Regions from separate parts of the Amycolatopsis carbonis genome, predicted to be linked through region 2. Evidence: riboswitches for the same ligand, from Rfam matches in the RefSeq annotation. Region 2 holds a riboswitch; each other region holds the start of a gene.

Region 1 (4,847 bases), 2.3 Mb from region 2:
TCGGCCGTCGCGGCCAGGCGCGCCCGCTCGGCGCGCGCGAAGATCCAGTCGGCGTAACCGCCTTCGTACTGCTCGACGCGCCCGTTCGCGACCTCCCACGTGACGCTCGCGACGGTGTCGAGGAACCACCGGTCGTGGGTCACGACCACCACGGCGATCCGGCGGGCGAGCAGGTGGTCGGCCAGCCAGCGGACACCTTCCACGTCCAGGTGGTTGGTGGGCTCGTCGAGCACCACGAGGTCGAGCTCGCCCGTCAACGCAGCGGCCAACGCGACGCGCCGGCGCTCGCCACCGGAGAGGTTGGTGGTGGGGGTGTCGAGGCCGATGGCCGTGATGCCGAGGCCGTCCACAATGGACCGGACGCGCGCGTCGGCCGCCCATTCGTGTTCCGCGCCATAGCGTTCGAGCACGACGTCGCCGACCGTGCTGCCTGAAGGCAGCTCGGTGCGCTGGGTGACGACGGCCATGCGCAGGTCACGAACATGGCTCACCCGCCCGGAATCCGGCTCGCTCAGACCCGCGAGCACCTCCAGCAACGTCGTCTTGCCGCCCCCGTTGAGACCGACCACGCCGATGCGCTGTCCCGCGGCGACGCCGAGCGAAACGCCGTCCAGGAGCGGTTTCACGCCGTACGACTTGCTCACCGACTCCAGGTTGACCAGGTTGGCCATCCGATTCAGCCGATCCTTTCCACAGTGGACTAGAGGTTCAGGCGTGCACGCGCGGTGGCGCGCCACGGGGTGCGTCGTCGCCGCCGACCAGCCGGGCGCCGGGCACCGGGCCGTGGGCGACGCGCACCGTCCGGCAGACGCCGGCGCCGGACAGCTCGGCCGCCACCTCGACGGCGGCCTGCGCGTCGGCACAGAGGAACGCGCACGTGGGCCCCGAGCCGGACACGCAGCCGGCCAGCGCGCCCGCGTTCACGCCCGCGCGCAGCGTGCGGCGCAGGCCGGGGCGCAGCGACACGGCCGCCGCCTGCAGGTCGTTGCCCAGCAGCAGCGCGAGCTGGCGCGGATCACCCGAAGCGAGGGCCTCGACGACGGGCGTGTGCGAGCCGATGCGCGGCGGGTTGCCCTCGGCGCGAAGGCGGTCGAGCTCGCCGAACACCTTCGGCGTCGACAGGCCCTGGGTGTCGAACGCGAGCACCCAGTGGAACGTGTGGCGCGACAGCACGGGCACGAGCTGCTCACCGCGGCCGGTGCCGAGCGCTGTGCCGCCGTAGAGCGCGAAGGGCACGTCGCTGCCGAGCTTGCCCGCGATCGCGGCCAGCTCGTCGCGCGTCACGTCGAGCTTCCACAGCGAGGCCAGGCCGACGAGCGTCGCCGCCGCGTCGGCGCTCCCGCCCGCCATGCCGCCCGCGACCGGGATGCCCTTGCGCAGCACGATCCGCACCTTCGGGTCGTCGCCTTCGGCGCGACCGGCGTAGGTGGCGAGCTCCTGGGCCGCGCGCCAGGCGAGGTTGGTGGCGTCGGTGGGCACCGACCCCTCCCCCTCGCCGAAGACCTCGAGCCCCGGGTCGTCGGTGACCGCGACGGTCACCTCGTCCGTGAGCGACAACGCCTGGAAGACGGTGACCAAGTCGTGGTAGCCGTCCTCGCGCAGGTCACCGATGGCCAGGTGCAGATTGACCTTGGCCGGGACCCGGACGGTGACTGGTGGTGGAACTACGGCGAGCACCCGTCAAGCCTACGTGGCCGGGCGCCTGGGCTCCTCACCAGGAGAAAACAGCCGTTTTCAGGACGGCTGTCCCAACCTCTCGGACACCCCTTCACCCCTCTCGGGCCCCACGTCCCACCAGCCACCCCAATGCGGCGTTGGGTGCGTTGAGCGCACCCAACGCCACATCGGGGTGCGGTGGGCCGGAGGTGAAGCGAGCAGTCAGGCGGCGACGCTCTGCGGGCCGCGGGCGGCCTGCGTCACGTGGGCGCCTCGGTCGGCGATCCACGCCAGCGCCGCGTCGGCACGCTCGCCGCGGACGCCGATGCGGAACCGGGCGATCGGGGTGTCACCGATGCGCGTGAGACCGCCGCCGATGGTGGCGACCTCCACGTCGAAGCGGCCGGCCGCTTCGGGCAGCAGGGCGCCGACGGACGCGAAGCCGATCAGCACGACGTCGGCAGACCGGTCGTACTTCGCGGCCTGAGCGCGGGCGGTCTCGATGACCGGCAGCACCGCCTGCGCGGTCCAGCTGCCCGGCGAGGCGATGAGGTCCAGCACGTGACCGCGTTCGACGACCGCGCCGTCTTCGAGCACCGCGACGTCGTCGCAGACGCGGCGGACGACCCCGGCGTCCGGCGTCGTCAGCAGCACGGTGGTGCCCAGCTCGGCGCGCGCCCGGTCGAGCACGGCGAGCACGGCGCCGGCCTCCTCGGGGGCGATGCCGGCGGTGGGGTCGTCGGCGAGCAGCACGGCCGGGCCGGCGGCGAGCGCCTTGGCCACGGCGACGCGGCGCAGCTGGCCGGGGGTGAGGTCGGCCGGCTTCTGCGCGGCGCGGGCGGTGAGGCCCACGAGGTCGAGCAGGTTGCCGACGCGGGTCTTGCGCTGCGGGCCGTCGACGCCGAGCTGCTCCAGCGGCGTGGCGATGTTGCCGGCGACGGTGCGCTCGGCGAGCAGCTCCGGCTTGGTGCCGACGACACCCAGCTGGCGGCGGACCTCACGCAGCCGGCGGCCGTCGAGCGCACCAGTGTTGAGGCCGTCGAGCCGCACGACACCGCGGTCCGGACGCTCCTGCAGGGCGATGCAGCGGGCGAGCGTGGACTTGCCGGAGCCGGCGGGGCCCACCACGCCGAAGAGGGAACCGGCCTGCACGTCGACGCTCACATCACGCAGCGCGGCGACCGGATTTCCGTTGAAGGGAAAGGACTTGGACACGTTTTCGACAGTGATCACGAAGAGAGCTCCAGGCATGGGGCGCAGCACCGTTTCCGGGCGCGCCAGCGTCACCGAATTACCGTCCTTTTCGGACGGTGCGCAGAATTGTGGAAGAAATGATCAGGCGATGACTGTGGAGCGTCGACACGCACATACCGTGCGGCGACCTTCATCGACGACACGCCGCCGAGTCAACAGGAGCGGGCGGGCTACCCTCTGCATCGGAAACAGCCTCCATCGGTCCTGGCTGTAGCACCTGCCCCATGGGGAGTGGTTGCTGCGACTTCGGCGAGCCAGGTCTCTCAGTCGCTCGGGATGGACGGTTCTGAGTAAAGCCGATCCCATTGGGTGAACGCAAGCGCGTTGGTGCAGATCACACGAGTGGTGGTGCCCGGATAGCGGGACACCCGCAGCCACATCGTGGACCTCGAAAGCTCCGGCACCGAATTTCTTCCACGCGGCGAATCCAGCCCGCTATTCCACTGTGGACGCTGCCGATCCCTGGTGGAGCCGCGATTCCGGCACGAAAATTCCGCGGCAGCCCACACGTGGGTAAACGACGGTTCGGCGAGGTAGCTCGCCACGGCGAGACACCGGGTCTCCCCGGCCGGACTCCCCCTCCCGTCCGCGAGCCGTTTCCGGACGTCCGTCACACCGTGATGATACACGCGTATCCGATACAGTCGTACCACAACAGCGGAGGAAGACCGTGGCGAAGCGGGTGGACCACGAACAGCGCCGGCGCGAGATCGCCACGGCGGTGTGGCGGATCGCGGCCGAACGCGGCCTCGACTCGGTGAGCATGCGCGAGGTGGCCGCCGAGGCAGGCGTCTCGCTGCGGCTGGTGCAGTACTACTTCGAGACGAAGCACAACCTGCTCGTGCTCTCGCTGGGTTATCTGCACGAACGCGGCGAGCAGCGCACGCAGGCCCGGATCGCGGCGCAGATCGACCAGAGCGTGCGCGGCGTGGTCCGAACGCTGCTCACCGAGCTGATCCCGCTGGACTCCGAGCGCGAGCTGTCGCTACGCGTCCACCGCGCCTACTTCAGCCGCACCCACAGCGACCCGGCGCTGGCGAAGGTCTTCCTGCAGGCCGAGACGCCGATCGAGGACCTGCTCACCAGCCTGTTGCGCCGCACGGTTCTCCCGCCCGGCGTCCAGCCGAGGCAGGAGGCGAACCTCCTGGTCGCAGGCTTCACCGGCCTCGGCCTCGACGTCCTCCACGGCCGCTTCACGCCGGGCGAGGTCCTCGCGACGCTGGACTACCACCTGGGGCGGCTCTTTCAGGCTTGAGCCGCGAGCCGCACGAAGTCGTGCACATCGAGCTGCTCGCCGCGCGTCTTCGGGTCGATGCCGGCCGCCACGAGGAGCTCACCCGCGCGGTCGGCCGAACCGGCCCAGCCGGCGAGGGCCGCGCGCAGTGTCTTGCGGCGCTGGGAAAACGCGGCATCCACAACGTCGAAGAGGCGTTGGCGCTCGATGCCCTCCACCGGCGTGCCGCGCTCGAAGGACACGAGGGACGAGTCGACGTTCGGCACCGGCCAGAACACCGACCGCGGCACAGCGCCGACCTTGCGCGCCGGCCCGTACCAGGCAAGCTTCACGCTGGGCACGCCGTAGATGCGGCTGCCGGGACCGGCGGCCATGCGATCCGCGACCTCGGTCTGGACCATCACCATCCCCCGCTGCAGCGAAGGCAGCTCGGCCAGCAGGTGCAGCACGACGGGGACCGCGACGTTGTACGGGAGGTTCGCCACCAGCGACGCGGGCTCGGCCGGGAGATCCGCCGCGCTGATCCGCAACGCGTCGGCGCCGACCACGGTCAGCTGATCCGCGACGGAAGCGGCGCGTTCGGCGGCAGTACGCGGAAGGCGCGCCGCCAGCTTCGGATCGATCTCGACGGCCACCACGCGGGCACCGGCGTCGAGCAGGCCCAGCGTCAGCGACCCCAGTCCGGGGCCGACCTCGAGGACGA
Region 2 (4,847 bases):
GGTGGAGGTGCCGTCGTAGTCCTTGCCCAGCAGCGACAGCAGGACGATGAGCACGCCGCCGCAGCAGATCGCGGAGTCGGCGATGTTGAAGATCGCGAAGCCCTCGCCGTTGGGGGCGAAGGCCGAGATGAAGTCGATGACGTGGCCGCGCAGCGGGCCGGGGGCCCGGAAGATGCGGTCGGTGAGATTGCCGAGCGCGCCCGCGAGCACCAGGCCGAGGCCGATGGCCCAGCCGACGCTGCGCAGCCGGCGCGAGAGCCAGACGATGGCGACCACCACGGCCGCCGCGACCAGCGCGAGCACCCACGTCATGCCGGTGGCCATCGAGAACGCGGCGCCGGCGTTGCGGATCACCTGCAGGTAGATGACCCCGCCGAGGATGCGCACGGGCTCCTTGCCCTCGAGGTTGGCCGCAACGAGGTTCTTCGACACCAGGTCGATCACCCAGATCAGGGCCGCGACCGCGAACACGAGCCCGACCCGGCGCTTGGGCAGCACCACGGGTGCCTGCTCGGCGGCGGGCTCCTCGGGAGCCGCGTCGCCGGTCACCGCCGGTTCGGGGGCATCAGCGGGCTTCGCGCCTTCGGACAGGCCGCGTTCGGACGAGGAGGACTCGGTGCTCACACCCCTATTGTCCACGCCCCGGGCTCACCCGGTCGCGGCGGCAGGCCGTGACCGCCACTTCGCCGGTCCGGCGACCACCACGAACGCCGTCGCCAGCAGGATCGCGGCCGACAGCACGATCCCGCCGAGCCCGGGCAGCACCACCGCCGCGACCAGGGCGAAGACCACCGCGACCACCAGCACGACGACGCTGCGCTCGTACCACGCGAGCACCACCAGCCCCAGCGCTGCCAGCACGGGTCCGCGCACGTCGGCGCCGAGATCGAGCCAGCCGAACGGCGACCAGGTCCAGCACCGGCACCGCCAGCACGCCCCCGGCGAGGACGGCGGCGAACCGGCCGGTGCTCAGGGCCTTCCCGGCACGCGTGTACCCGACCAGCAGCAGCGCGACCACCACGGCGAGCGCGATCGGCCAGCCGAGCGCCGTCGCGTACGTCGACGGCGGCAGCGGCACCTGGTCCTGGGTGAGGAACCGCAGCCCGCCGGGACCGGGGCCGAGCAGGCCTTCGGGGACCGGGTGCAGCGGACCCGCGTACAGGTCGACGAACCCGCCCTGCGCCCCGTGCTCAGCGGTCACGAGCTGCACCGCCGCCAGGATCAGCTCGGCGAAACCCAGCACCGCCAACGGAACCCAGAACCCCCACGTTCTCCCCATGCGGGGAGCCTAGCGAGCGGGTCAGGCGCAGAACGGCGGAAGCTCCCGCGGGTCCCCCACCGGCGCCCACCGGCCGTCGACCTTCGTGTACTCCCAGCGGGCACCGCGGGCGACGATCTGGCGCAGCGCGAGCACGAGGCGGTCCACGTGCTCCTCGGTGCTGCCCAGGCCGAGGCTCACGCGCACGGCCTGCTGCCCGTCGCGGCCGCATTCGCCGATGAGGCGCTTGGTGGCGACGTGGGCACAGAACGCGCCGTCGCGCACGCCGATGCCGTATTCGGCCGAGAGGACCGCGGCGAGCCAGCCGGGTTCGAAGCCGTCGACGACGAAGCTCACCGTGCCCACGCGGTCCACCGGCGCGTCGAACAGGCGCAGCTCGGCGCAGCCGGGCACGCCGGCCAGGCCCTTGCGCAGCCGCTCCAGCAGCGTGGCCTCGTGCTCGCCCACCGCAGTCCAGTTCGCGGCCAGCTGCTCGCAGGCGACGCCGAGCGCGTAGACGCCGACGGTGTTCGGTGAGCCGGCCTCGTGCCGTTCGGCACCGGTGTTCCACACGACGGCGTCGGAGGTGACGAGCTTCGTCGCTCCCCCGCCGGCGAGGTACGGCTCGGCGGCGCGCAGCCAGTCGGACCGGCCGATGAGCGCGCCGGCGCCGAAGGGCGCGTAGAGCTTGTGCCCCGAGAGCGCGACGTAGTCGACGTCCAGCTCCCGCAGGGAAATCCTGCGGTGCGGCGCGAGTTGCGCGGCGTCCAGCGCCACCCGGGCACCGTGTTTCCTTGCCACGGCGGCGATCTCGGCCACCGGCAGCAGCTCGCCGGTCACGTTCGACGCTCCGGTGACCACCACGAGCCGCGGTCCCTCCGGGCAGGCGGCGAGCGCCTCGTCCACAACGGACACCGCGGCCAGGCGCGTGCGCGGCAGCTGCACGCGGCGCACATTCGGGCCGCGCCAAGGCAGCAGGGCCGCATGGTGCTCGGTGTCGAACACGACCACCGACGTGCGCCGCGGCAGCGAACGTGCCAGCAGGTTGAAGGAATCCGTGGTGTTGCGCGTGAAGATGACCGTGTCGGTGGTGCGCGCGTCGACGAACCGGCGCAGGATGTCGCGCGTGCGCTCGTAAAGGCGTGTCGAAACCTGCGAAGCGAAGCCCGCGCCGCGGTGCACGCTCGCGTACCAGGGCAGGAACTCGTCGACGGCGGAGCGGACCGAGTCGAGACACGGCGCGCTCGCCGCGTGGTCGAGGTTCGCGTAGCCGATCTCGCCGCCGGTCACCAGCGGCACCCGCAGCGCCGCCCCCGCGACGCCGGGAATCCCCTGTGCGGCAACAATTTCGGTGTTGTCCGCGGTACGGTCCAGAGCGAGAGTCATGGCGGTGCCTCCTCGGCAGTCCGGGGGACCCCCGGCGAGGGGCCCGCGCTTGCCCGTCGCACAACACGACCGGCCTGGTCCTCACCCGGGGCACCCCACCGCGGTAGGAGGGTTGCCGGCCAGCAAGCCGGGGCTGAACGCTGGCACTCATGACCTGTTGATGAAGGTAACCGAACGACGCCCGGTGACGCCAGAGGTGTCCCGTGAGCTGAGACGGTGCTCACAGACCGAAGATCACCGCCGCAGCGCGCGGAAGGCCTCCGTCTGCGCGCGGATCGCGCGCTCGGCCGGGAGCCGCTCGATCGAGGAAGCACCGAAGAAACCCACGATTCCTTCGGTGTGGTCGAGCACGTACTGCGCGTCGGCGGGTTCGGCGATCGGCCCGCCGTGGCACAGCACGAGCACGTCCGGGTTCACCCGCTTGGCCGCGTCGTGCATCGCCTGCACCCGGGCGACGGCCTCATCGAGCGTGACGGCCGTCCGCGCGCCGATCGTGCCGCTCGTGGTGAGCCCGAGGTGCGGCACGAGCACGTCGGCTCCCGCGCGGGTCATGTCGGCGGCCTGCTCGGGGTCGAACACGTACGGCGCGGTCAGCAGATCGCGTTCGCGAGCCAGCGCGACGAGGTCGACCTCCAGGCCGTAGCCCATACCGGTCTCCTCGAGGTTCTGGCGGAACACGCCGTCGATCAGCCCGACCGTCGGGAAGTTCTGCACGCCGGCGAACCCCATCCGCTTGAGCTCGTCGAGGAACGGACCCATCAGCCGGAACGGGTCGGTGCCGTTGACGCCCGCCAGGACCGGCGTGTCGCGCACGACCGGGAGCACCTCGCGCGCCATGTCCACGACGATGCCGTTGGCGTCGCCGTAGGCCAGCAGCCCGGCGAGCGAGCCGCGGCCGGCCATGCGGTAGCGGCCGGAGTTGTAGATGATCAGCAGGTCGATGCCGCCGGCCTCGGCGGCCTTGGCGGACAGGCCGGTACCCGCGCCGCCGCCGATCACGGGCCGGCCTTGCGCCACCGCGGCGGTGAGCCGGGCCAGCGCTCGTTCGCGGTCCACGTCAGGACCTCCTTTCACCGATGAGCCGGTGCAGTTCCCGCGCGGCGGCCGCGCCGAACCCGGCGTCGTTGATGGCTTCTTCGCGCCGCGTCACGGTCGCCGTACCACCGGACAGCGCTTCGGTGAGGTGGGCGAACAGTTCGGCGTCGGCCGCCGGGTCGTGGAACGGGCCGTCCGGAACGTCCACAGCGGACACTCCGCCGAGCGGCAGGAACACCGAGACGGGCCCTTGTGCCGCCTGGAGTTTGCGTCCGAGCAGCGTGCCCAGCCGAGCGGACTCCTCCGCGGTCGTCCGCATCAGCGTGACGGTCGGGTTGTGCACCAGCAGGTTCCGGTCCGCGAACCGCTCGGGCACGGTGTCGGCCGGGCCGAAGTTGACCATGTCGAGCGCGCCCACGCTGACCACCTGCGGCAGTCCCGCGCGCCCGGCCGCCTCCAGCCGGTGCGGGCCCGCGGAAAGCACCCCGCCGACGAGCTCGTCGGCCAGCTCCGTCGTGGTCAGGTCGAGCACACCGGCGAGCAGGCCGTCGGTAACGAGCTTCTCCATCGCTCGGCCGCCGGAGCCGGTGGCGTGGAACACGAGCACCTCGTAGCCGAGCCGTTCCAGCTCGGCTCGGGCCTCGTCGGCGGCGGGAGTGGTGACGCCGAACATCGTCACCGCGACCGCGGGCCGATCGGTGGTCTCGCGGCCGGTGTCGTGGTGGCGGGCCATGGCGGCGATCGCGGCCGCCGCGTTGCCCAGCACGGTCTTCGACACCGCGTTGAGCCCCGCGATGTCGACCACGGAGTACATCAGCGTCACGTCGGTCTCGCCCACGTACGGGCGGACGTCGCCGGAGGCCATGGTGGAGACCAGCAGCTTCGGCACGCCCACCGGCAGCTCGCGCATCACCGCCGCCGCGATCGACGAGCCGCCCGAGCCGCCGACCGCGAGCACGGCATCGACGCGGCCCTCGTCGAACAGCCGCCGCACGGTCACCGCCGCACCGCGGGCCATCGTCTCCACGGCGCGCCCGCGATCGCCCCGCAGTGATGCGAGGTCGACGCCGGCGGCGCGGGCCACTTCCTCGGCCGGCACGTCGGCTCCTTCCGACGGAGCCGAACCGGCGTCCACCAGCAACGTGTGCACGCCGTCGACTTCGAGGCG
Region 3 (4,847 bases), 570 kb from region 2:
AGCCACAGGTCGACGGCCGCCGAAGGTGTCGCGTCGTTGCCGCCCACGACCTCGATCGAACCACCGCCCGCGAAGAAGACCGTGCCACCGGGGAACTCGCGCTGGATCGCCAGCCCGAGCGTGTCCCGGTAGAACGCGGTCGAGGCCTCCAGGTCGCGCGGGTGGATCAGCACCCGGCTGCTCAATACGTCCATGCGTCCTGCCTACCCGAGTGGCTCAGGCCACCGCAATCGCGACGATCCCGGCCAGCACCACCAGCGAGCCCACCAGCCGGCGCGCCGCGTTCCGCTCACCGAGCACGAACCACGCCGCGAGCCCGCCCAGCACGATCGACAGCTCCCGCGCCGGCGCGACCAGGCTGACCGGCGCCATCCTCAGCGCGTACAGCACCAGCAGGTACGCCGCGGGCGAGGCGAGCCCGACGATCAGCGTCTCCTTCCGGTGCTCGCGCCACAGCTTCGCGACCTCGGCCCGGTCACGCAGGGCCGCGGGCGCCAGCAGCACGCTCTGCACCAGCGCGCCGACGCCGAAGTACACGAGTGGCGGCACCGCGAGCGTCGTCACGGAGTGGGCGTCCCAGAGCGTGTAGGCCGCGATGGTCGCCCCGGTGAGCACGCCGTAGAACACGCCGGCGCGGCGCGCTTTGACGTCGGCCTTGCTGCCGCCGAGGCTGATCACCAGCACGCCCGCCACCACGAGGAACGCTCCGACCAGGCCGAGCACACCGGGGTGCTCGTGCAGCACGAGCACCGCCGCCAGCACCGACAGCAGCGGCCCGGTGCCGCGAGCGAGCGGGTAGACGATCGACAGGTCGCCGACGGCGTACCCGCGCTGCAGCACCGTGCCGTACGCCACGTGCAGCACGGCCGTGACCCCGGCGGCGAGCAGCCACGTCCACTGTGGACGCTCCTTTTCGACCAGGAGCGCGGTGATGACGACGGGAAGCAGCACCACGGCCGACACGGTGTAGTACAGCCACACGAACCTCGGCCCGCCGAAGGTGACGCGCTTGGCCGCGAGGTTCCACCCCGCGTGCACGACGGCGGCGATGAGGACGAACGACAGAGCTGTGGTGTTCACCGGACCCCTTCGGGTCTTCCGCGCACGCGGAAGGCCGGGTCCTCCAGGCTTTTGTCCCGTCAGATGAACGGCGGGCGTCGGGCCGCGCCGATGGTGCCGCTCGGACCTGTCCCGCCGGCCCTGGTTGTCGGTGTCACGGGTGGTGCGGGTGTCGCGCGGGCCGGCAGCGGAACCCTAGGCACTACGGTCTTCACGGTAGCCGAACCGATCACTCCGGGCCGCCCGAGGGGGCCGCGAGCTGGCCTGTTAGGCTTTCCCGTCGTTGCCGTGCGGCATTCCGTCAGGGAGGAAACCCGGCCGCGCTTGTCTTCACGCCAAGCGCCCGGAGCCACTTCGACGCGGCAGCGACCTTCACCGAGACGAAAGCAGGACGCCTTCATGGCCAACATCAAGTCCCAGATCAAGCGCATCACCACCAACGAGAAGGCCCGTCAGCGCAACCTGGCGATCCGCTCCTCGGTGAAGACCGCGATCCGCAAGTTCCGTGAGGCCGCCGACTCCGGCGACAAGACCAAGGCCCTCGAACTCCAGCGCGACGCCGCCCGCAAGCTCGACAAGGCCGTCACCAAGGGCGTCATCCACGCCAACCAGGCCGCCAACAAGAAGTCGGCTCTCGCGAAGCGCGTGAACCAGCTCTGAGCTGATCGCAGCAGCACCCTGCCAGACCTGGAAAAGCCCGGTGACCGCCTGGTCGCCGGGCTTTTTCGTGCGCTCCCCCGCATCCCCGGCGACGGCCTGCCCGCCAGGCCCGGGTACTGAGAAGGCCGGTCGGCGGCCAGTCCACCGGCGCCTGGCCTCGCGATATGTGCGCGGCAGGTGGCCTTCCAGGTCACCTCTCGCCACAGCAGGCCCCGTGCGCGCCGACCGCACCACACGCAGGCCCACCCCAGCGGTGGCTTCGTTTCACGCACCTCGCCACTGCGCGCCGGCCCCAGGTCGGTCGCGGCCCAGGGTCAGTCGCGGCGCAGGGTAATCGCGGCGCAAGGTCGATCGCGGCGCGGTGTCGATCGCGGCGCAAGGTCAATCGCGCCCCGGCGCCCCGGTACGGCGGGTTCGGCCTCGCCGTTGGGTGGCTCGGACTCCCGGGTGGCAGGGGTCAGCGTTCGCCCTTGGCGGCGACGACCTCGACGACCGCGCGTTCCAGGGCGTAGTCCGCGTCGGCCGCTACGCCCTTGACCTCGGCGTTCAGACGGGCGACCACGCGCATCGCGGTGGCGAGGCCGTCCTGGCCCCAGCCGCGCGACTGGCCCTGCGCCTTGCGGATCTTCCACGGCGGCATGCCCAGCTCGCCGGCCATCTGGTTCGGGTTGCCGCGGCCGGCGGCGGAGACGCGGGCGATCGTGCGGACTGCGTCGGCGAGGGCGTCGGCGACCAGGACGTGCGGCACGCCCAGCTGCATGGCCCAGCGCAGCGACTCCAGGGCCGCCGCGCGGTCGCCGCCCACGGCCTTCTCCGCCACGGCGAAGCCGGTCACGTCGGCGCGGCCGGTGTGGTAGCGGCGCACGGCCTGCTCGTCGATCACACCGCCGGTGTCAGCGACGAGCTGCGTCGCCGCGGAGGAGAGCTCGCGCAGGTCGGAGCCGACGGTGTCCATCAGCGCCATCACGCCCGCGGCGTCGATCTTGCCGCCCACGCGGCGCACCTCGTTGCGCACGAACGACTCCCGATCGGCGGGCTTCGTCAGCTTCGGGCACTCGGTGATCTCCGCGCCCGCCTTTTTCAGCGCCGCCGGCAGCGCCTTGGCCGCTTTGCTGCGGCCGCCGCCGTTGTGCACGACCACGAGCACGATCCCGTCGGCGGGCGCCTTGAGGTACGCCATCACCGCGTCCGCCAGCTCCTGCGAGATGTCCTGCGCGGAGTCGAGCACGATGACCCGCCCCTCGCTGAACAGCGAAGGACTCACCAGCTCGGCGAGCACAGGCGGTGTGAGTTCCGACACCCGGTTGCGCGTCATCTCGGCCGTCGAGTCCACGGCCCGCGCGGCGTCCAGCGACGCGCGGACAGCCCGCTCGATGAGCAGTTCTTCCTCACCGAGGACGAGGTGGAGCGGCGCGGGTGCGGTGGTCACTCCGCCATCTTCTCACCCGCCCGGCCCCGGGCTCGCTCCGGTGATGTGCGCCGCCACCGTGGCATGAGGTGATCGCCATGTCGTACGGTGTACCCGAGGCGGCGCCCAGCTCCACCAGATTCGCAGCGGCGCGCCGACAACTGAACACCGCTCATCCAGAGGGGCAGAGGGAACGGCCCGACGAAGCCCCGGCAACCGGCGTACAGCCTGTCTTCCCGAATTTGCGGGATAGCTGACGACCACGGTGCCAATTCCGGCCCGCGTTTTGCGGGGCAGATGAGGAAAGGAACCTCGCGATGACCGTTACCCTCGGCACGACCTCCACCAAGAAGACCCTGGACCTCGGTCCGGCCGTCGAACTGGTGTCGAAGGAAGAGGGCCACCGGCAGCCGCTCGCCCCGGAGTTCGTGTCCGCGGAGGACTTCTCGCCGCTCGAGGTCGCCTACGACTTCGGCCGCGTGCGCCGCGAAGACATCGAGGCCGGCCCCAAGAACATCTGGCGCTACAAGAAGCTCCTTCCCGTCCCCTCGACCGTCGAGGAGATCCCGAACACCGAACCCGGCGCCACCCGCCTGGTGAAGGCCGACCGCCTCGCCAAGGCGCTGGGCCTGAAGTCCCTGTGGGTCAAGGACGACACCGGCAACCCCACGCACTCCTTCAAGGACCGCGTGGTCGCCGTCGCGCTGGCCGCGGCCCGCGAGTTCGGCTTCGAGGTCCTCGCGTGTCCCTCGACCGGCAACCTGGCCAACGCGACGGCCGCCGCCGCGGCCCGCGCCGGCTGGCGGTCGGTCGTGCTGATCCCGAAGTCGCTCGAGCGCGCCAAGATTCTCACCACCGCGGTCTACGACGGTGATCTGATCGCCGTCGACGGCAACTACGACGACGTCAACCGCCTCGCCACCCAGCTCGCCGGCGAGCACCCGACGTGGGCGTTCGTCAACGTCAACGTGCGCCCCTACTACTCCGAAGGCTCCAAGACGCTCGGCTACGAGGTCGCCGAGCAGCTCGGCTGGCGCCTGCCAGAGCAGATCGTGGTGCCGATCGCCTCGGGCTCGCAGCTGACCAAGGTGGACAAGGGTTTCCGCGAGCTCGGCCAGCTCGGCCTCGTGGAAGCCAGCCCCTACAAGGTCTTCGGCGCGCAGGCCACCGGCTGCTCCCCCGTCTCGGCCGCCTTCCGCGCCGGCCACGACGTGGTCCAGCCCGTGAAGCCCGACACCATCGCCCGCTCGCTCGCGATCGGCAACCCCGCCGACGGCCCCTACGTTCTCGACGTCGTCAACCGCACCGGCGGTGCGATCGAGGACGTGAGCGACGAGGAGGTCGTGGAGGGCATCCGGCTGCTCGCGCGCACCGAAGGCATCTTCACCGAGACCGCCGGCGGCGTCACCGTCGCGACCGCGAAGAAGCTCATCGAGACCGGCAAGCTCGACCCCGAGGCCGACACCGTGCTGCTCATCACCGGCGACGGCCTCAAGACGCTCGACGCGCTCGAAGGCCGCATCGGCCCGAAGGCGACCGTGCCCCCGTCAGCCGAGGCCGTGAGCAAGGCCCTCGGCCTCTGACCGCCGGGCCCGCGGGCCGCTCCCCTAGCGGGGCGGCCCGCGCGGCTCACCCCGGCGCGCCACCGCCGGCCCGCCGTTACCGGGCAGCACGGCTGTGTCACCGTCCACATCGGTTCGCGTCACGAGCACACCCAACG

The links. Region 2 has a riboswitch for S-adenosylmethionine ahead of QRX50_RS25685 (aminotransferase class V-fold PLP-dependent enzyme). Riboswitches for the same ligand answer to the same signal wherever they lie in the genome.
Region 1: linked by a shared signal. The riboswitch ahead of QRX50_RS13890 (methionine ABC transporter ATP-binding protein) and the one ahead of QRX50_RS25685 (aminotransferase class V-fold PLP-dependent enzyme) in region 2 are both predicted to bind S-adenosylmethionine.
Region 3: linked by a shared signal. The riboswitch ahead of thrC (threonine synthase) and the one ahead of QRX50_RS25685 (aminotransferase class V-fold PLP-dependent enzyme) in region 2 are both predicted to bind S-adenosylmethionine.

The regions. Positions count from the first base shown of each region.
Region 1 is NZ_CP127294.1:2,828,679-2,833,525, reverse strand. It holds gene QRX50_RS13900 (ABC-F family ATP-binding cassette domain-containing protein) at 1-671, opposite strand, end outside; gene QRX50_RS13895 (4-(cytidine 5'-diphospho)-2-C-methyl-D-erythritol kinase) at 709-1,677, opposite strand; gene QRX50_RS13890 (methionine ABC transporter ATP-binding protein) at 1,879-2,889, opposite strand; SAM riboswitch class I at 3,103-3,193, opposite strand; gene QRX50_RS13885 (TetR/AcrR family transcriptional regulator) at 3,581-4,165, shown strand; gene rsmA (16S rRNA (adenine(1518)-N(6)/adenine(1519)-N(6))-dimethyltransferase RsmA) at 4,156-4,847, opposite strand, start outside.
Region 2 is NZ_CP127294.1:5,174,914-5,179,760, reverse strand. It holds gene lspA (signal peptidase II) at 1-624, opposite strand, end outside; gene QRX50_RS25690 (hypothetical protein) at 649-861, opposite strand; gene QRX50_RS25685 (aminotransferase class V-fold PLP-dependent enzyme) at 1,301-2,644, opposite strand; SAM riboswitch class IV at 2,685-2,799, opposite strand; gene QRX50_RS25680 (phosphoenolpyruvate hydrolase family protein) at 2,879-3,700, opposite strand; gene QRX50_RS25675 (Tm-1-like ATP-binding domain-containing protein) at 3,702-4,847, opposite strand, start outside.
Region 3 is NZ_CP127294.1:4,602,742-4,607,588, reverse strand. It holds gene QRX50_RS22780 (VOC family protein) at 1-194, opposite strand, end outside; gene QRX50_RS22775 (EamA family transporter) at 217-1,080, opposite strand; gene rpsT (30S ribosomal protein S20) at 1,459-1,719, shown strand; gene holA (DNA polymerase III subunit delta) at 2,177-3,148, opposite strand; SAM riboswitch class I at 3,297-3,431, shown strand; gene thrC (threonine synthase) at 3,445-4,710, shown strand; gene QRX50_RS22755 (ComEC/Rec2 family competence protein) at 4,735-4,847, opposite strand, start outside.